Regions from separate parts of the Streptomyces sp. NPDC030809 genome, predicted to be linked through region 3. Evidence: riboswitches for the same ligand, from Rfam matches in the RefSeq annotation. Region 3 holds a riboswitch; each other region holds the start of a gene.
The links. A riboswitch is a leader RNA that binds a small molecule or an ion and turns the genes downstream of it on or off. The one in region 3 is predicted to bind cobalamin.

Region 1: it holds a riboswitch for cobalamin, as region 3 does, so the genes downstream of both, ACZ407_RS21750 (ribonucleoside-diphosphate reductase subunit alpha) here and ACZ407_RS25105 (energy-coupling factor ABC transporter permease) in region 3, are expected to answer to the same signal.
Region 2: it holds a riboswitch for cobalamin, as region 3 does, so the genes downstream of both, ACZ407_RS19645 (cobalamin biosynthesis protein) here and ACZ407_RS25105 (energy-coupling factor ABC transporter permease) in region 3, are expected to answer to the same signal.

What each region holds. Positions count from the first base shown of each region.
Region 1 is NZ_JBVIDV010000016.1:99,988-106,417, forward strand. Features, by position in the region: gene ACZ407_RS21750 (ribonucleoside-diphosphate reductase subunit alpha) at 1-2,339, opposite strand, end outside; cobalamin riboswitch at 2,504-2,626, opposite strand; gene ACZ407_RS21755 (YbdD/YjiX family protein) at 2,814-3,008, opposite strand; gene ACZ407_RS21760 (carbon starvation CstA family protein) at 3,005-5,161, opposite strand; gene ACZ407_RS21765 (GntR family transcriptional regulator) at 5,350-6,114, opposite strand; gene ACZ407_RS21770 (extracellular solute-binding protein) at 6,404-6,430, shown strand, end outside.
Region 2 is NZ_JBVIDV010000014.1:61,860-68,289, forward strand. Features, by position in the region: gene ACZ407_RS19625 (hypothetical protein) at 1-781, opposite strand, end outside; gene ACZ407_RS19630 (alpha/beta hydrolase) at 910-2,037, opposite strand; gene ACZ407_RS19635 (inorganic phosphate transporter) at 2,334-3,599, shown strand; gene ACZ407_RS19640 (hypothetical protein) at 3,629-3,850, shown strand; cobalamin riboswitch at 4,059-4,182, shown strand; gene ACZ407_RS19645 (cobalamin biosynthesis protein) at 4,239-5,207, shown strand; gene ACZ407_RS19650 (cobyric acid synthase) at 5,204-6,430, shown strand, end outside.
Region 3 is NZ_JBVIDV010000020.1:76,836-83,265, forward strand. Features, by position in the region: gene ACZ407_RS25075 (tRNA-dependent cyclodipeptide synthase) at 1-429, opposite strand, end outside; gene ACZ407_RS25080 (EF-hand domain-containing protein) at 686-898, shown strand; gene ACZ407_RS25085 (PadR family transcriptional regulator) at 938-1,558, opposite strand; gene ACZ407_RS25090 (energy-coupling factor ABC transporter ATP-binding protein) at 1,593-2,480, opposite strand; gene cbiQ (cobalt ECF transporter T component CbiQ) at 2,477-3,226, opposite strand; gene ACZ407_RS25100 (energy-coupling factor ABC transporter substrate-binding protein) at 3,230-3,607, opposite strand; gene ACZ407_RS25105 (energy-coupling factor ABC transporter permease) at 3,604-4,305, opposite strand; cobalamin riboswitch at 4,336-4,529, opposite strand; gene ACZ407_RS25110 (AMIN-like domain-containing (lipo)protein) at 4,638-5,183, opposite strand; gene ACZ407_RS25115 (L-serine ammonia-lyase) at 5,699-6,430, opposite strand, start outside.

The DNA of each region.
Region 1 (6,430 bases), on a different contig from region 3:
AGCGCCTGGGGGAGCTGGGCCGCAGGGGCTGCGGCCGGGACGGCGGACGCGGCCGACGCGGCGCGGGCGATCTTCGTCGCCGGGCGCGAGCGCAGGTAGTACGTGGTCTTCAGGCCCTGCTTCCAGGCGTACGCGTACATCGAGCTGAGCTTGCCGATGGTGGGCGTCTCCATGAACAGGTTCAGGGACTGGCTCTGGTCGAGGTACGGGGTGCGGGCCGCCGCCATGTCGATCAGGCCGCGCTGCGGGATCTCCCACGCCGTGCGGTACAGCTCGCGCACCTCGGCCGGGATCCAGCCGAAGCCGGCCACCGAGCCGGAGGCGTCGCGCAGCGCCTCGCGGGTCTGCGCGTCCCACACGCCCAGCTTCTTGAGGTCCTCGACCAGGTAGCCGTTGACCTGGAGGAACTCACCGCTGAGGGTCTCGCGCTTGAAGAGGTTGGAGACCTGCGGCTCGATGCACTCGTACACGCCCGCGATCGAGGCGATCGTGGCGGTCGGCGCGATCGCCAGCAGCAGCGAGTTGCGCATGCCGGTCTCGGCGATGCGGGCGCGCAGCGCCTCCCAGCGCTCCGGCCAGTGGCGCTCGGCCGCGCTGTTGTAGTGGTCCGGGTGCAGGACGCCCTGGGCGGTACGGGTCTGCTCCCACGCGGGCACCGGGCCGTTGCGCTCGGCGAGGTCCGCGGAGGCCTCGTACGCGGCGAGCATGATGCGCTCGGCGATCTGCGTGGACAGGGCCTTCGCCTCGGCCGAGTCGAAGGGCAGGCGCAGCTTGAAGAACACGTCCTGGAGGCCCATGGCGCCCAGGCCCACCGGCCGCCAGCGGGCGTTGGAGCGGCCCGCCTGCTCGGTCGGGTAGAAGTTGATGTCCACGACCCGGTCGAGGAAGGTCACGGCGGTGCGGACGGTCTCGTCCAGCCGCTCCCAGTCCATCGCGCCGTCGGCCACGAACGCGCCGAGGTTGACCGAGCCGAGGTTGCAGACGGCCGTCTCGCCGTCGTCGGTGACCTCGATGATCTCGGTGCAGAGGTTGGAGGAGTGGACCACGCTGCCGGGCAGGGCGGTCTGGTTCGCGGTCCGGTTGGAGGCGTCCTTGAACGTCATCCAGCCCTGGCCGGTCTGCGCGAGGGTGCGCATCATGCGGCCGTACAGCTCGCGGGCCGGCATGGACTTCTTGGCCAGGCCTGCCGCCTCGGCCTTGCGGTACGCCTCGTCGAACTCGTCGCCGTACAGGTCGACCAGCTCGGGCACGTCGGACGGGGAGAACAGCGACCACTCGCCGTCGGCGTTCACGCGGCGCATGAACTCGTCCGGGATCCAGTGCGCGAGGTTGAGGTTGTGGGTGCGGCGGGCGTCCTCGCCCGTGTTGTCCCGCAGCTCCAGGAACTCCTCGATGTCCGCGTGCCAGGTCTCCAGGTACACGGCGGCGGCGCCCTTGCGGCGGCCGCCCTGGTTCACCGCGGCCACGGAGGCGTCGAGGGTCTTCAGGAACGGGACGATGCCGTTGGAGTGGCCGTTGGTGCCGCGGATCAGCGAACCGCGGGCGCGGATGCGCGAGTAGGACAGGCCGATGCCGCCCGCGTGCTTCGACAGGCGCGCCACCTGGTGGTAGCGGTCGTAGATCGAGTCCAGCTCGTCCAGCGGGGAGTCCAGCAGGTAGCAGGAGGACATCTGCGGGTGCCGGGTGCCGGAGTTGAAGAGGGTGGGGGAGGACGGCAGGTAGTCCAGGCGGCTCATCAGCCGGTACAGCGAGGCCACCTCCTCCACCGCGCGCACCGACTCGTCCTCGGCCAGGCCGCAGGCCACGCGCAGCATGAAGTGCTGCGGGGTCTCGACGACCTGCCGGGTGATCGGGTGGCGCAGCAGGTAGCGGCTGTGCAGGGTGCGCAGGCCGAAGAAGCCGAAGCGGTCGTCGGCCCCCTCCGCGAGGGACTGCTCGACCAGGGCGTCCAGCCGGGCCGCGTGGGCGCGGACGAACTCCGCGGTGCGGTCGGCGATCAGGCCCTCGGCGTGGCCGGTGGCGACGGAGGCCGAGAAGGAGGTCGCGCCCTGACCGGCGGCCTCCTCCGCGATGGCGAGGGTGAGCAGGCGGGCGGCGAGCTTGGAGTACGCCGGGTCCTCGGAGATGAGCCCCGCGGCCGCCTCGGTGGCAAGCCCGCGCAGCTCGGCCTCGTCCGCGTCGGCGCTGCGGCCGCGCAGGGCGGCGGCGGCCACCCGGCCGGGGTCGGTGTCGGGCAGGTCGGCGGTGAGGTCGGTGAGGGTGCGCAGCAGCGCGGCGCCGGGGCCTTCGGCCTCGGGCTGGTCGGACTCGGCGCGCGGTGCGGAAGGCGCGATGGTCACGGTGGGGGCTCTCCCTCGCTCGGCCCGTTGCCTTCGGGGCGGGGTGCGAGCGCGCACGCGGAAGGGGGCGCGCGGCGGCCCGTGGCAGGGCGGGCAGCGCGTCTCCGCATGGCGTCCGCCGGCCCAACCCGCGAGACCCGGACGTGTCTGGACCCGGCTCGGTCGACCCGGGTGCGCTGTCGGCAGGTCTTCGGACTCGCATCGCACAGATCAGTGCATCTCATACCGTTGCGGGACAGTTCCGGATTCCCACCGGATTCCCCTGCGACGACAGCGAGGACGAGCATACATGTGGGGGCAGCCTCGTGTGCGACCCCCTAGATGTTGTGTCCGGCTGATTGCGCTACGCCTTCGCCTGGGGGCTGTACGTGAGCACGGCCTGTTCCGGAAGGGCCCGTTGACCGGCTCGGGGCGGGTACGGCGAAGGGCCCCGCCGGGTGCGGCGGGGCCCTTCGTACGGGGCGGGGAGGGGGTTCAGCAGCAGCGGAAGCCCTCGCGGGGGTCCCCCTCGCGGGCGTCCGTGCGGGCCCGTTCGAACGCCCGCCGGCTCAGGACGGGCGCCTGCGGGTCGTGTCCGCGGGTGTGGGCGACGTAACGGTCGTAGGCCGCCTCGCCGGAGAACTCGCGGACGTAGAAGCGGATCCGGGCGAGGAGTGCGCGGGCGCTCACGGCGCCACGGACTCCCGCTGCCGGCCCCCGCCCGAGTCCAGGCCGGCGGCGGCCAGTTCGGCCCGCTCCTCCTCGGTGGGCAGGAGCCCGGCCGGGGCCACGATCGCGGAGCGGGTGTACGGGGTCTCGTGCAGCCGGACCGACTCCGGGCTGCGGACGGCCTTGATGCAGACCCGGGCGGCGTCCGCCAGCACGACCACGATCAGCAGGGCGAAGAGGGCGGACAGGACCCCGTCCACGGTGGCGTTGGTGACCACGGTGTGCATCTCGTCCATGGTCTTGGCGGGCGGCAGCACCTTGTCGGCGTCGATGCCCGCCTGGAACTTGTCGCGCTGGGCGAAGAAGCCCACCCGCGGGTCCTCGGAGAACACCTTCTGCCAGCTGGCGGTGAGGGTGACCACGGCGTCCCAGGCGAGCGGCACGCCGGTGACCCAGGCCCACTTCAGCCGGCCGGACTTCACGAGCAGGGTGGTGCAGACGGCCAGGGCCACCGCGGCGAGCAGCTGGTTCGCGATGCCGAACAGCGGGAAGAGCTGGTTGATGCCGCCCAGCGGGTCCTTCACGCCCACCCACAGGAAGTAGCCCCAGGCCCCGACGACCACCGCGCTGGTGATCCACACGCCGGGCTTCCAGCTGACCTGCTTGAAGGGCTTGGCCACGTTGCCCAGGGTGTCCTGGAGCATGAAGCGGCCCACGCGGGTGCCGGCGTCGAGGGTGGTGAGGATGAAGAGGGCCTCGAACATGATCGCGAAGTGGTACCAGAACGCCTTCATCGAGGACCCGCCGAACACCGACGAGAAGATCTCCGACATTCCGAGTGCGAAGGTCGGGGCGCCGCCGGTGCGGGAGAGCAGGGTGGCCTCCTCCACGTCCTTGGCGGCCTGGGCCAGGTCCGCCCCGGAGAGGGCGAAGCCGAAGTTCCCGACGGCCTGCGAGGCGGCCTCGACGGTGGTGCCGACGACCCCCGGCGGGGAGTTCACGGCGAAGAAGAGGCCGGGCTCGATGATGCAGGCCGCGATGACGGCCATGACCGCGACGAAGGACTCCGTGAGCATGGCCCCGTAGCCGATCATCCGGACCTGGGTCTCCTTCTGGATCATCTTCGGGGTGGTGCCCGAGGAGACCAGGGAGTGGAAGCCGGAGAGCGCGCCGCAGGCGATGGTGATGAAGACGAAGGGGAACATCGAGCCGGCGAAGACCGGGCCGTCGCCGCGGCTCGCGAAGTCCGTGACGGCGGGCATCTTCAGGGTGGGCATGGCGACGACCACGCCCACGGCGAGGAGGGCGATGGTGCCGATCTTCATGAAGGTGGAGAGGTAGTCGCGGGGGGCGAGGAGCAGCCACACCGGCAGCACCGAGGCCAGGAAGCCGTAGACGACCATCCAGACGACCAGGGTCTCCTTCTCCAGCGTGAAGACGTCCGCGAAGGAGGACTCGGCCACCCAGCCGCCGGCGACGATCGCGAGCAGCAGCAGGGCCACGCCGATCAGGGAGACCTCGGTGACCCGGCCCGGCCGCAGGATGCGCAGGTAGACGCCCATGAACAGGGCGATCGGGATGGTCATGCCGATGGAGAACACGCCCCACGGGGAGTGCGAGAGGGCGTTGACGATGATCAGCGCCAGCACCGCCAGCAGGATGATCATGATGGCGAACACCGCGAGGAGCGCGGCCGCCCCGCCGAACGGGCCGATCTCCTCGCGGGCCATCTGGCCGAGCGAACGGCCGTCGCGCCGGGTGGAGAAGAACAGGGTGACCATGTCCTGGACCGCGCCGGCGAAGATCACGCCGGCCACGATCCAGATGGTCCCGGGCAGGTAGCCCATCTGCGCGGCGAGGACCGGGCCGACCAGCGGGCCGGCCCCGGCCACGGCGGCGAAGTGGTGGCCGAAGAGCACCCGGCGGTCCGTCGGGTGGAAGTCGACACCGTTGTCAAGGCGCTCGGCGGGGGTGGCCCGCGTCTTGTCCACCTTCAGCACGCGGTGGGCGATGAAGCGCGCGTAGAACCGGTACGCGATGGCGTACGAGCCCAGGGCCGCGGCCAGCATCCAGGCGGCCGAGATCTCCTCGCCCCGGGAGAGCGCGAGCACGGCCCAGCCGACGGCTCCCACGAGGGCGACCAGCGACCAGACCGCGATCGACCTGGGCGTCATCCGCCCTGCAGAGGACGGCGAGTCCGGCCCTGCGGCCGAACCCGCCGTGTTCCGTTCCGTGCCGTTTGATCCAGGTTCCGGCATGATCTCGTCCCCTCGTTGATCATCTGCGTGATCGCAGGAATCTACGGGGACCGACCGCTGAACGTAAGCCCCCGTCCGACATCCGTACGAGAGTGTTCTACGGATCAGACGGCGGGGCGCTGGAGTCGGGCAACGAACTTGTATCGATCGCCGCGGTAGACCGAGCGGACCCACTCCACGGGCTCGCCCTCCGCGTCGAGGGAGTGCCGCGACAGCATGAGCATCGGCAGGCCGACGTCGGTGCCGAGCAGGCCGGCCTCGCGCGGGGTGGCCAGCGAGGTCTCGATGGTCTCCTCGGCCTCGGCGAGGTGCACGTCGTACACCTCCGCGAGGGCGGTGTAGAGGGACGTGTACTTGACGAGCGAGCGGCGCAGGGCCGGGAAGCGCTTCGCCGACAGGTGCGTGGTCTCGATGGCCATGGGCTCGCCGCTGGCCAGCCGCAGGCGCTCGATGCGCAGTACCCGGCCCCCGGTGGCGATCTTGAGCAGCCCGGCGAGGGTGTCGTCGGCGGTCACGTACCCGATGTCCAGCAGCTGGGACGTGGGCTCCAGCCCCTGGGCGCGCATGTCCTCCGTGTACGAGGTCAGTTGCAGCGCCTGGGAGACCTTGGGCTTGGCGACGAAGGTGCCCTTGCCCTGGATGCGCTCCAGCCGCCCTTCGACCACGAGCTCCTGCAGTGCCTGCCGGACCGTGGTCCGGGAGGTGTCGAACTCGGCCGCCAGCGTGCGCTCCGGCGGGACCGGGGTGCCGGGGGGCAGCGTTTCGGTCATTTCGAGCAAATGCCGCTTGAGCCGGTAGTACTTGGGCACGCGTGCGGTGCGAGTGGCTGCCCCGCTCTCCGGCTCCGTGAGCGCCCCTTCGGTGGCCATGGCCGCCCGCCTTCCCGACTCCAGTCCCGTTGCCAAAACCGGCTCCTCCGTTGTGTGCGGTCACATCGTGACACGGGCCGGAGCACGGACCTCGCCCCTCCCTGAGGTGTCGGTCCGGTAACGGACTGACACCTCGTTTATTAGACCCTTGACACCCCCAAAGGTCTAGGCCAAGCTCCAGGCTACTGGTCTAAACCAATATGGATCAGATCCCGGCCCCACGGGCAGTACTTGGCGATTGTCACCGTCGGCGGGCAGGGGGAGTGCAGGCATCCCTGAGGAGGGTGGCGTGAAGCGCAAGCTCATCGCGGCGGTT
Region 2 (6,430 bases), on a different contig from region 3:
GGGTGGCCCGGGCGGGACCGAGGGTGAGCGCGTCCACGGCGCCGAGGCAGCCGAGGGCCCAGCGCAGCAGGCGGGCGAGGGTGGCGGCGTCCGGGGCGGCCGCCTCGGGGTGCGCGGCCTCCTCGGCGGTGCCGTCGTAGGGGACCTCGCAGCGCTCGTCGCGGAGTTCGGCCACCCGCTGGCCGAGCATGTCGAGCAGTACGGGGACGGTGACGGGGCCCGCGGAGAGCTGGAGCAGGGAGAGCAGCTGGGGCATGGCCTCGACCACCTCGGCGACGGCGGCCGGTGCGATGCCGTCGGGTGCGGGGTGGATGAGGGACCAGGCGTCGAAGACGGCGACCCAGCCGCGCAGCACCGCCGAGTCGTCGCGGTCCCAGGCGTGCAGCCGCCAGCCGGGGCGGGCGCTGCCGCCGTGCACCTCGACGAGTCCGGAGAGCCGGGCGCGGTCCCAGCCGACCCGGACCTGGCCGGACGTCAGGCCCAGCCGGGCGGAGGCCTGTTCGACCTCGGCGTCGCCGAGCAGCGGGCCGGTCGCGGTGGCTTCGGCGGAGGGGCGGGCGGTGCGCTGCTCGGCCCAGCGGGCGAGGCGGGCCGCGTCGGAGAGTGAAGCCCTGGCCCGGCGGGCGAGTTCGGCCGTGCCGGGAGTCCCCTGCGGCGGGCGGGGTGCGGGCCGGGTTCGCCGGTTCGCCACCGCCGTGCGCGCCTCCGCGATGGAACGCGGCGGGACGAGTCGGAGTCTGGAGTCGCGAGCCAACTGCTCATCAGGCTTTCGGGACGTCACGTGAGCAGTCTCGCCGGTCGGCCGCCGAAAGCCCAAACGGAATCGGCCGTTGCCACTGCGGACATACGGCTCACAACAGGACATTCGAGACCGTTGCGCTATCGATACGCCGGAACTCCGGCGGAACGTCACATCAGAGGGGTGAGGAACCGCCGGAGCGCCTCCTCGTACGCCTGCGGTGCGGCGTTCCACATCGCCCCGTGCGGGGCGTCGGCCACGGGATGGAGGGTGACGAGTCCGGGGCGGCGCTCGGCGAGGCTGCGGGAGAGCCCCCAGGGGGCGAAGAAGTCCCCGGGCCCGTGGAAGATCAGGACCGGTACCCGCAGGGCGGCGGGATCGGCGGCCTCGGGCAGCCGGTCCCCGCGCAGCCCGGCCCGGCCCTCGGCGGCCCGGACGGCGAGCGGGACGAGCGGGGCCGGGGTGCGCCGGGCGGCGGCCAGGGCGCGCAGGGTCAGGTGCCAGTCGAGGACGGGCGAGTCGAGGACCATCCCGGCGATGCGGTCGCGCAGGGCGGAGCGGGACGCGGCGTGCAGGGCCATCGCGGCCCCGGTGGACCAGCCGTGCAGGACGACCCGCTCGGCGCCGAAGCGGACGGCGTAGCGGATCGCGGCGTCGAGGTCCCGCCATTCCGATTCGCCGAGGTGGCCGAGGCCGTCCGGGGAGGCCGGGGCCCCGAGGTCGTTGCGGTAGGCGAGGGCGAGGACCGGCAGCCGGTGCCGGTGCAGGAAGGGCATGAGGTTCATGGGGTGCTCGCGGGTGGTGCCCAGCCCGTGCACCGCGATCACCCAGGTCCGGCGGGCGGCGGGGACGAACCACGCGGGCATGGCGCCCAGCTCCCCGGGCACGTCCACGTCGGCGTGGTCGAGGCCGAGTGCGCTGCGCGGGTCGCCGAGGTGGAGCTGCGGGGTGAGCCGTACCCGGGTGCCCGGTTCGAGGCGGCCGTGGGTGACGCGCAGGAGCCGGCGGACGACGGTGTCCGGGTCGTGCGGGGCGTCGGCGAGCACGGGGCCGACCACGGCGTGCACCCCCGGGGCGTCGAGTCCGTAGACCCCGGGGAGCAGTGCGGTCAGGGAGCGGGTGAGGGCCACTCGCCCGTCGGCGGCGGAGTGGACGCTCAGCCGGGGCCCGCCGGGCAGGGGCCGGCCGGGAGCGGGCCGCAGGGCGGCGTCCCCGGCGAACCGGCCGGCGGCGACCGCGGCCGCTCCGGCTCCGATCAGGGTCGTGACGGCCGCTGCCGTCGCTGTAGCGGTGCGCACGGCTCCAGTGTCGGGCGGGCCGGTCGGACCGGCCAGTCCGCGGAGTGATCCCGGTCTCCCCGGAGCAGCCGCCGATCCCGTCGGAACACCCCCCGAAGCCTTCCGGTTGCATTCCGTTTACCTGCGCCTGACCTGCACAAACACGGGGGAAAGGGAGGGATTCCGATCGAATCGCCCAGGGAGGGAGGGGTCGGCCTCCGAATCGGTACACCGAGCCGCCCGTCCCAGTTCATCTTCTGTTCACTCAGGTTGCCTACGGTCGCCGTGCCACTGACCTCAAACAGAAGCCTGGGTAAATGGAGCACATAACGCTTCTCCTCGGGATCGTGATCGTCACCGCTCTCGTGTTCGATTTCACGAACGGTTTCCACGACACTGCCAACGCGATGGCCACCACCATCTCGACCGGCGCTCTCAAGCCCAAGACGGCGGTGGCCATGTCCGCCGTGCTCAACCTCGTCGGCGCGTTCATGTCCGTGGAGGTCGCCAAGACGATCTCCAAGGGCCTGGTCAACGAGGAGGGCATTCAGCCAGAGGTGATCTTCGCCGCCCTCGTGGGCGCGATCCTCTGGAACCTCGTCACCTGGCTGGTGGGCCTGCCCTCCAGCTCCTCGCACGCCCTGATGGGCGGCCTGATCGGTGCGGCCGTCGCCTCCGCGGGCCTCGGCGCCGTCAACGGCGACACCCTCGTCACCAAGGTGCTCATCCCGGCCGTGGCCGCCCCGGTCGTCGCCGGCGTGGCAGCGATGCTGGCCACCAGGGTCACCTACCTGTTCGGCGGCAAGGTCGGCGAGAAGACCTCCGCCAAGGGCTACCGGGCCGGGCAGATCGCCTCGGCCGGCCTCGTCTCCCTCGCGCACGGCACCAACGACGCGCAGAAGACCATGGGCATCATCACCCTGGCGCTCATCGCCGGCGGCGCCATCGCGCCCGACGCGAACCCGCCGGTCTGGGTCATCCTGTCCGCCGGTCTCGCGATCGCCATGGGCACGTACCTGGGCGGCTGGCGCATCATCCGCACCATGGGCAAGGGCCTGACCGACCTCCAGCCGCAGCAGGGCTTCGCCGCCCAGACCTCGGCCGCGACGGTCATCCTCGCCTCCTCGAACCTGGGCTTCTCCCTCTCCACCACCCACTCCTGCTCCGGTGCGGTCATGGGCGCCGGCCTCGGCCGCAAGGGCGGCGTGGTCCGCTGGTCCACCGCCACCCGCATGTTCGTCGCGTGGGGCCTGACCCTGCCGGCCGCGGCCCTGGTCTCCGCCGGTGCCGAGCTGGTCATGCGCACGGGTGACATCGGCGTCATCGCCGTCACCGTCTTCCTCGTCGGCTCCTGCTTCGCCATCTGGCGGATCTCGCGCCGCCAGGTCGTCGACCACCACAACGTGAACGACACCGACACGGACGACGAGACCCCCGGCGTGGTCACCACCGCCATCGCGGCCGTCACCCCGCCCCCGGCGGGCACCACCGCCGCCGTCACCGACGAGGACCTGAAGGCCACCATCCCGGCCCCGGCCCCCGCCCACGGCGAGACCCCGGCCGCCCCGGCCGCCGCGGTCTGACGGCCGGACCAGAACAGAGGATCAGCAGCATGAAGATCGACTGGGCAGCTCTCGGCTCCGTCTTCGGAGTCAGCCTCGGCGCCACCGTGGCCCTCGTGGCCCTCTTCACCATCGGCCTCGTCGGCCTCTCGAAGCACGAGGCCGCCGTCGAGCAGGGCGGCACCGCCACCGTCGCCCGCACCGGTGCCTACGCCGCCTTCGCGCTCTGCGCCGCGGCCGTGGCCTACGGGATCTACCTGATCGTCAGCTGACGACCGCGGAAGCTCCCCCTGAGGACTCCTCCGGGGGAGCTTTCGCGTACCCGCGGGGAGCGCACCGCAGGGCCGGTGTGCGCCCCCGTCGCCGTCCGGCCGCGGTCCGGCTGTGGGCCTGCGCACACTGCGCCTTCGCAGGTCAACGGCGAGTTGACGGGCCATTGCGGTGCGTGGTGGACTGCCCGGGCCAACACGGCGGCAGGAGAGGAAGTCCGGTGCGAATCCGGCGCGGTCCCGCCACTGTCACCGGGGAGCTCTCCCCCACCGTGCGTCACGGCCCCGCGGGGCTGGAAGGCCGGGGGAACAGCCGATCCGGGAGCCAGGAGACTCTCACCGCCGGTCACGTCGAACCAGGGCGCGGACCCTGAGTGAGGACATACACGCCATGCGTGCCGATCGCGTTTTCGCGTACGGCGCGGCGGCCGGGCTGATCGGCGACCGGATCCTGGGCGATCCGCGCCGCGGGCACCCCGTCGCCGCTTTCGGCCGTGCCGCCGCCGCCGTGGAAGGCGTCCTGTGGAAGGACGCGCCCCACGAGCAGCGCGCCCGCGGCGCCCTGCACACCCTGGTCTGCGCCGGGGGCGCGGCCGCCCTCGGAGCACTGGGCGCCCGCGCCGTGCGCCGCCGGCCGGCCGCCCTGCGGATCGCCCTGACCGCCGCCGCCACCTGGACCGTCGTCGGCGGCACCTCGCTGGGCCGGGAGGCCCGGGCCATCGGCGGGGCGCTGGCGGCCGGGGACGGGGAGGTGGCCCGGGAGCGGCTGCCGCACCTGTGCGGGCGCGACCCGCACTCCCTCGACGAGCAGCAGATCGCGCGCGCCGTGGTCGAGTCCGTGGCCGAGAACACCTCCGACGCCGTGGTCGGCGCACTCGTGTGGGGAGCCCTCGGCGGGGTCCCCGGACTGCTCGCCTTCCGCGCCGTCAACACGCTCGACGCGATGGTCGGCCACAAGTCCCCCCGGTACCTGCGCTACGGCTGGGCCTCCGCCCGCCTGGACGACCTGGCCGGCTGGCCGGGCGCCCGGCTCACCGCGGCCGCGGCCGTACTGGCGGGCCCGGACCGTCGGGGGGCGGTCCGGGCCTGGCGGGCCGACGCGCACAAGCACCCGAGCCCCAACGCCGGCCCGGTGGAGTCCGCCTTCGCCGGCGCCCTCGGCGTCCGGATGGGCGGCACCCTCGCGTATGCGGGCCGGGTCGAGCACCGGGCGGTGCTCAACGGCGCGGCGGGCCGGCCGGTCGAAGTCGCCGACATCGAACGGGCGGTACGGCTCTCCCGGCGGGTGACCTGGCTCGCGCTGGGCGCCTGCGTGGCGGGCCGCTCGCTCGTCTCCTACGCACGGAAGGGACGCCGATGAGCACGGGGGCACTGGGGGGCGGTCTGCTGGTCGCCGGCACCACCTCGGACGCGGGCAAGAGCGTGGTCACCGCGGGCATCTGCCGCTGGCTGGCCCGCCAGGGGGTCAAGGTGGCCCCCTTCAAGGCCCAGAACATGTCGCTCAACTCCTTCGTGACCCGCGAGGGCGCAGAGATCGGCCGGGCCCAGGCGATGCAGGCCCAGGCGGCCCGGGTGGAGCCGACCGCGCTGATGAACCCGGTGCTGCTCAAGCCGGGCAGCGACCGCAGCAGCCAGGTGGTGCTGCTGGGCAAGCCGGTCGGCGAGATGAGCGCGCGCGGCTACCACGGCGGGCGGCAGGAGCAGCTCCTCGGCGTGGTCACGGACTGCCTGGCGCAGCTCCGGGGCACGTATGACGCAGTGATCTGCGAGGGGGCGGGCAGCCCGGCCGAAATCAACCTGCGCCGGACCGACATCGTGAACATGGGCATCGCGCGCGCCGCGCGGTTCCCCGTCGTGGTCGTCGGGGACATCGACAAGGGCGGGGTCTTCGCCTCCTTCTTCGGTACGACGGCGCTGCTGAGCCCCGCGGACCAGGAACTGGTCGCCGGCTACCTGGTGAACAAGTTCCGCGGGGATGTGACCCTGCTGGAACCCGGCCTGGAGATGCTGCGCGGGCTCACCGGCCGCGAGACCTTCGGGGTGCTGCCCTTCCGGCACGGGCTGGGCATCGACGAGGAGGACGGGCTGCGGGTCTCGCTGCGCGGGGCCGTGCGCGAGTCCGCGGTCGCGCCGCCGGTCGGCGAGGACGTGCTGCGGGTCGCGGTGTGCGCGGTGCCGCTGATGTCCAACTTCACCGATGTGGACGCGCTGGCCGCCGAGCCCGGCGTGGTGGTGCGGTTCGTGGACCGCCCCGAGGAGCTGGCGGACGCCGACCTGGCCGTCGTGCCGGGCACCCGCGGCACGGTGAAGGCCCTGGAGTGGCTGCGCGAGCGCGGGCTGGCGGACGCGCTGGCCCGGCGGGCCGCCGAGGGGCGGCCGGTGCTCGGCATCTGCGGCGGGTTCCAGGCCCTGGGCGAGGTGATCGAGGACGAGGTGGAGTCCCGGGCCGGCACGGTGCCGGGCCTGGGGCTGCTCCCGGTCTCCGTCCGGTTCGCCGTGGAGAAGACCCTGGCGCGACCGGTGGGCGAGGCGCTCGGGGAGCCCGTCGAGGGGTACGAGATCCACCACGGCGTGGCCGAGGTC
Region 3 (6,430 bases):
GTCATCGGTCTCCAGGAAATGCAGGACCCGCCGGTGCAGGAGCTGGTACACCTGGTTGTCCTGGAATTCCGAGAGGGCCCTCACCCGGATCTCGGCATGGTGGGTGCCGGATTCCTCCACCCCTTTTACGATCCTGCGCCGCACCGCCTTGATCTCCTTGGCCGCACGCTTCCCGGCGTGCTCGCGCGTGTAGCCGAATGCTGCGAACATCCGGTCCACGTGGAGGTCTGCGTAGACGAAGTCGACCTGTGCGAAGCGTTCCGTGGCCCACTGGGCGAGCCCGGCTATCCGGTCGGCGCTGAAGTAGCTGTTGCCGGGGCTCACGCCGATCAGCACATGGTCGCCGTCTTCCCATATATGACGGCAGGTACGGGTGAAGGGCAGGACCTCGAATGATGCGTCAAACGAAGAGTCGGTATTGATCGTCACGTATGTGATCGCCCTTGTTGCCGCTTGTCCCTGGGAGCCCTGCGCTCCTGGTGTGGCGGCAATGCCGATAAGTTATCGCGTGATGCCTGAGGGTGACAAGTGGGGTTCCGATTTGTTGGCCGGAATTATCCGTTCCGTATTACGGATGGGTAATGGGAATACCGGTCGGACGCTCGGGCGGACCCCAGGGACCCGGCCGGGCCGCACCGCCGCTACCCTGAGCCGGTCAGCAAGCACCGAGAAGGGGTGGATCCCAGTGGCGGACATCGAGAGCGCACGTGAGGCCTTCGGCCGGTTCGACCAGAACGGCGACGGGTTCGTGACGGCCGACGAGTTCAAGAAGGCCATGGCTCAGATGGGCGACCCGTTCGTCACCGGCCCGGTGGCCGAGGCGGTCATCGCGTCCAAGGACGCGAACCACGACGGCCTGCTCAGCTTCGACGAGTTCTGGGCCGCGCTGAACAAGTGACGCCCGGCCCGGACCCCGGCGGCCGACGGCCGCCGGGGGTCACGGCCCGTCCGTCCCCGGCCCGTCCGCGGGCCCGTCCGCCCCGCCGCCGGCATCCCCGGCATCCCCGGCCGCCGGGGCCGCCCCCTCGATGTCCGAGACCTCGGCCAGCGCCTCCTCCAGCCAGCGCAGCCAGAAGGTCTCCAGCCCGGTCCCGCCGTGCAGCACCAGCCGCCGCAGCCGGTCCTCGTCGGCGTTCCGCTCCGGCGGGAAGTCCCGCTCCTCGATGGCCTCGTACATCGCCAGCTGCCGCCGGTGCAGCTCCACGTGCCGCCGCAGCTCCGCGGTCAGCCCCTGCGGACCCACCACGCCGGCCGCCCGCAGCCGCAGCAGCAGCGGGTCCCTGATCTGCTTCGGGTCCTGGCTCTCGCCCACCCAGCGGCTCAGCTCCGCCCGCCCCGCGGGCAGCACCTCGAACTCCTTCTTCTGCCCCCGCGCGGGCGGCCCGCCCGGCAGCACCCGGATCAGCCCGGCCTCCTCCAGCTTCCCGAGCTCGCGGTATATCTGCTGGTGGGTGGCGGACCAGAAGTAGCCGATGGACTTGTCGAACCGCCGGGTCAGCTCCAGCCCCGACGAGGGCTTCTCCAGCAGGGCGGTGAGGATGGCGTGCGGCAGCGACATGCCGCCATCGTAGGGGCGGCCCGCTCCCGGCCGGTCAGGCCGGGCCCGGCTCCCCGGCCCGGCTCCCGCCCCGCTCCCCGGCCCCGGCCCGCAGCCCGTCCGGGAGCCAGGCCGCGAGCTCGTCCGGGGTGCCCGGCCCCGGGGCGTCCGCGGCCAGCAGGCCCCCGGCGCGCAGGAAGGCCGCCACCGCCGGGGCCCAGGCCGGCCGCAGCCGGGCCGCCGCCAGCAGCTCCGCGTCCGCCAGCAGCTCCCCGGCAGGCCCCGTCCGCAGCCCGTCCGGGCCCAGCACCGCGGCGTCGTCCGCCCAGCGCACCGCCAGCTCCACGTCGTGCGTGGACATCACCACCGTGGTCCCGAGGGCCCGCAGCCGCTCCAGCGCGGCCAGCAGCCGCTCCTGCCCGTCCGGATCCAGCCCGGCCGTCGGCTCGTCGAGGATCAGCACCCGAGGCTGCATCGCCACCGCCCCCGCGATGGCGGCCCGCTTGCGCTGCCCGTACGACAGCAGGTGCGTGGGCCGCTCCCGCAGGGCGGTGATGTCCAGCGCCTCCAGCGCCCCGGCCACCCGCTCGCGGACCTCCCGCTCGGGCAGCCCGAGGTTCATCGGCCCGAAGGAGACGTCCTGCTCCACCGAGGCGGCGAACAGCTGGTCGTCCGGGTCCTGCACCACCAGCTGCACCGCGGTCCGCAGCCGGGTCAGGCCCTTGCGGTCGTGGCGCACCGGCTCCCCGTCGAGCAGCAGCCGCCCCGAGCCGGGCCGCAGCCCGCCGCTCAGCAGCCGCAGCAGGGTGGTCTTGCCCCCGCCGTTGCGCCCCAGCAGGGCCAGCGCCCGGCCCGCGGGGATCCCGAAGGACACCCCCGACAGCACCTCGGGCCCGTCCTCGTAGGCGTATCCCGCATCGACCAGTTCCACCAACGGGTTCACAGCCCCAGGCCTTTCAGTACGAGGGTCAGCGCGACCACGGCGCCGAGCAGGGCGGCCGAGGCCGCCAGGAACCGCCAGGAGACCGCCGCCGGCGGGACCAGCACCCGCAGGGTGCCGTCGTAGCCGCGGCCGGCCAGCCCCGCCTGCATCCGCCCGGCCCGGTCGAAGGCCCGTACGAACACGGTGGCGCCCTGCCCGGCGAGGGAGCGCCAGAGCGCCGCGCGGCCGGTGTTCCCCAGCCGGGCCGCCTGCGCCTGCCGGACCTGGGCCAGCGAGTCCAGCAGCAGGAAGCCGATCCGGTACATGACCAGCGCCACGTCCACCACGGGGGCGGGCACCCCGGCCCGCACCAGCCGCGGCAGGACGTCCGACACCGGGGTGGTGAACGCGAACAGCAGCACGCCCAAGGAGCCCGCCGAGGTCCGCAGCAGCAGCTCGGCCGCCTGCCGCAGGCCGTCGGGGGCCGGGGCGAGCAGCCCCGCCGGGCCGCCGACCTGCACCAGCAGGGGGAGCGCGCCCGTGAAGCAGAAGCCCAGCGGGATCCGGAAGGCCCGCCACAGCTGCCGCGGCGCCACCCCGGCGGGGCCGAGCAGCACGCCCAGGGTGGCGGCGGCCACCAGCGGGCCGCCGGGCCACGGCGGCAGGCACAGGGCCGCCACCGTCAGCCCCAGCCCGAGCAGCGCCTTCTCCAGCGGGTGCCGGCCCCGCCAGCGGCTGCCGTGCGCGGCCGCGTCGATGGGCAGCACCGGCTAGGACCCCGCGCCCGGTGCACCGTCCGCGGGGGCGTCCGCGCCGGACGGGGCGCCGGAACCCGCGGCCGCCGCCGCGCGGGCCTCGCCCTGGCGGCGGCCGCGCCGCAGTCCGAAGTAGTACGCGAGCACCCCCGCGCCCAGCGCCGCCTGGAGGGCGAACAGCGCCGACTCGACCTCCCCGGACGGCGGTTCGTACAGCGGGGAGAACCAGGGCTCGTAGCCGGGGTCGAGCTCGGTGATGGCCGCCTCGGCCTGCGCGTCGGCGCCGGTGAACGGCTCCTCCTTGCCCTCGCCGAGGCCCAGCGCGAGCGGCAGCACGGCGAGCGCCGCCACCAGCAGCAGCAGGAGGGTGTTGATCCGTGCGTTCCTGCTCATCGCGCCGCCACCTCCGGACCGGTCGCGGAACCGGCCGGTGCCCCCAGCACCCCGAGCCGGGTCAGATCGGCCTTGCTGGACTGCGTCAGCAGCCGCATCACCAGGACCGTCAACAGCCCCTCGCTCACCGCCAGCGGGATCTGCGTCACCGCGAAGATGCCGCCGAACTTCGCCAGCGCGCCGGGGAACCCGGTGCCCGGGTCCGGGAAGGCCAGCGCCAGCTGCACGCTGGTCACGCAGTAGGTGACCAGGTCGGCGAAGAAGGCGCCGGAGAACACCGCGACCATGAGCGGCGCCCCGGCCCGGCGCAGCAGCCGGTAGGCCGCGTACCCGGCCCAAGGGCCCGCGATCGCCATCGAGAAGACGTTCGCGCCGAGGGTGGTCAGGCCGCCGTGGGCCAGCAGCAGGGCCTGGAACAGCAGGGTGATCGTGCCCAGTACCGCCATGACGGGCGGCCGGAACAGCACCGCGCCCAGGCCGGTCCCGGTCGGGTGCGAGCAACTGCCCGTCACCGAGGGGATCTTCAGGGCCGAGAGCACGAACGTGAAGGCGCCGGAGGCCCCCAGCAGCAACGTGCTCTCGGGGTTCGCCCTGACCTCGCGGGTCAGGGCCCGGACGCCGTGGACGACGAAGGGGGCCGATGCGGCGCCCCAGGCGGCCGCGTGCAGCGGGGGCAGGAACCCCTCGGCTATATGCATGAGTGGGGAAGACCTCTCCAGCACCTCGTGGATGGACAGCGCGCCCCGGCCGGTCTCCTGGCTCACGGGTACTGCCGCCCTGGCTCCGCCTTCCCGGGCCGTGCGGTCTCCCGCAGCAGCCCAGTGGCTTCCCGCAGGAGTGGAGCCGGACTTCCCGATCACAGTGGCGAGGGCCGCACCGGTTTCCCACCGGTTTCCCGTACACCAAGGCCAGATGACCCTAGTCGCCCCGATCCGGCACGTACAACCCGGCCCCGGACGGGGGAGGGGGCGGCGGCCCGTCCGGACCGCCGCCCCCTCGCCGGGCCGTCGCCGGCCTCCGCCCGCCGGCGTCAGCAGACGTTGGCGTGCTTGACGTCCATGACCCAGCGCTCCGGGTTGTGGAGCTTGAACGTCTTGTACTCGGGCCGGGTGTTGAACGCGGTCCCGAAGGTCACGTACCCCTCGAAGTCGCCGGTGAGGGCGATCCCCTTCAGCTTGGGCAGGTTCAGCTTCTTGAGGCGGGGGCCCTTGTAGACCGGCTGCCCGTCGTCGTCGTGGCCCTGGGCCGGGTGCATCCGGATCTCCAGGAAGTGGCGGCCGGGCAGCGGGACCTTCCGGCCGGAGCCGTCGTACCGCAGTTCGGCGACCCGCTTGACGGTGACGGGCGGGATGTACCCCTTGATGTCGACGACGACCCGGTCGAAGGTGCAGTGCGCCGCGTAGCGGGCGTTGACCACCTGCGGGGTCTGGGTCGTCGGGACGGGCTTGTGCGCACTCGGTGCCGCGGCCGGTGCGGCGGCGGCGGAAACCGGGGCCGCGAGCGCGGCGCCGGCGGTCAGCAGCACTCCCGTGGCCACGGCCACGAGACGCTGACGGCGGATGGAACGGTGAGTCATTTCGACCCCCGGATCTCCTGAGGCGGGGACAGTGCTGTCACCAGAGGAGACATCCCCCGCCCCCGGACGGTTGCACCGTTCGGGTGATGGATCCCGGAGCGCGGGCCTGCGGGCCCCGAGGCGCCCGGCCCGGCGGCCGTCGCGGGCGATCACGGCGACCGGGGCGTCCCGGTCGCCGCGGTCCGCGGTCAGGGTGTACCCCGCCCGGGTCTCCCTGCTGTTCACCCCGTACTGGTGGGCCCGCCGGTGGCCGGTGTACAGCGCCGGGTTCCAGGGCCAGTCCGCGTGGTCGTCCTGTCCTCGTCCCACAGCGCGTACCAGAGCACGTCCGGCAGGGCGGCGGTCGCCGCGCTCCGGGCCGCGGTGCCCGGCACGGCCGGAGCGGCCCCGACCCCTGCGCCGGGGGCGGCCCCGCCCGCCGGATGGCGGCGTTGGCGGTCAGCGCCCCGCCCCTGCGCGGCCGTGGCCTGGCGGGGGCGGGGCGTTTCAGGCGGCCGGCCCGGGGTGCGGCGGGATCAGCACTCGATGACGTTGACGGCCAGGCCGCCGCGCGCCGTCTCCTTGTACTTGACCTTCATGTCGTCGCCGGTCTGCTTCATGGTCTTGATGACCTTGTCGAGGGAGACCTTGTGGCTGCCGTCCCCGCGCATCGCCATGCGGGCCGCGGTGACGGCCTTGACCGCCGCCATGCCGTTGCGCTCGATGCACGGGATCTGCACCAGGCCGCCGACCGGGTCGCAGGTCAGGCCCAGGTTGTGCTCCATGCCGATCTCGGCGGCGTTCTCCACCTGCTCCGGGGTGCCCCCCAGCACCTCGGCGAGGGCGCCGGCCGCCATCGAGCAGGCCGAGCCGACCTCGCCCTGGCAGCCGACCTCGGCGCCGGAGATCGAGGCGTTCTCCTTGAACAGCATGCCGATCGCGCCGGCGGCCAGGAGGAAGCGGACCACGCCGTCCTCGTCGGCGCCGGGCACGAAGTTCACGTAGTAGTGCAGGACCGCCGGCAGGACCCCCGCCGCGCCGTTGGTGGGCGCGGTCACGACCCGGCCGCCGGCCGCGTTCTCCTCGTTCACGGCCATCGCGTAGATGGTCGTCCACTCGCTGCGGTGCAGCATCGGGTCGCCCTCGGTGCGCAGCTGGCGGGCGGTGGAGGCGGCGCGGCGCCTGACGCGCAGGCCGCCGGGGAGGATGCCCTCGCGGGAGATGCCGCGCTGCACGCAGGCCTGCATGACCCGCCAGATCTCCAGCAG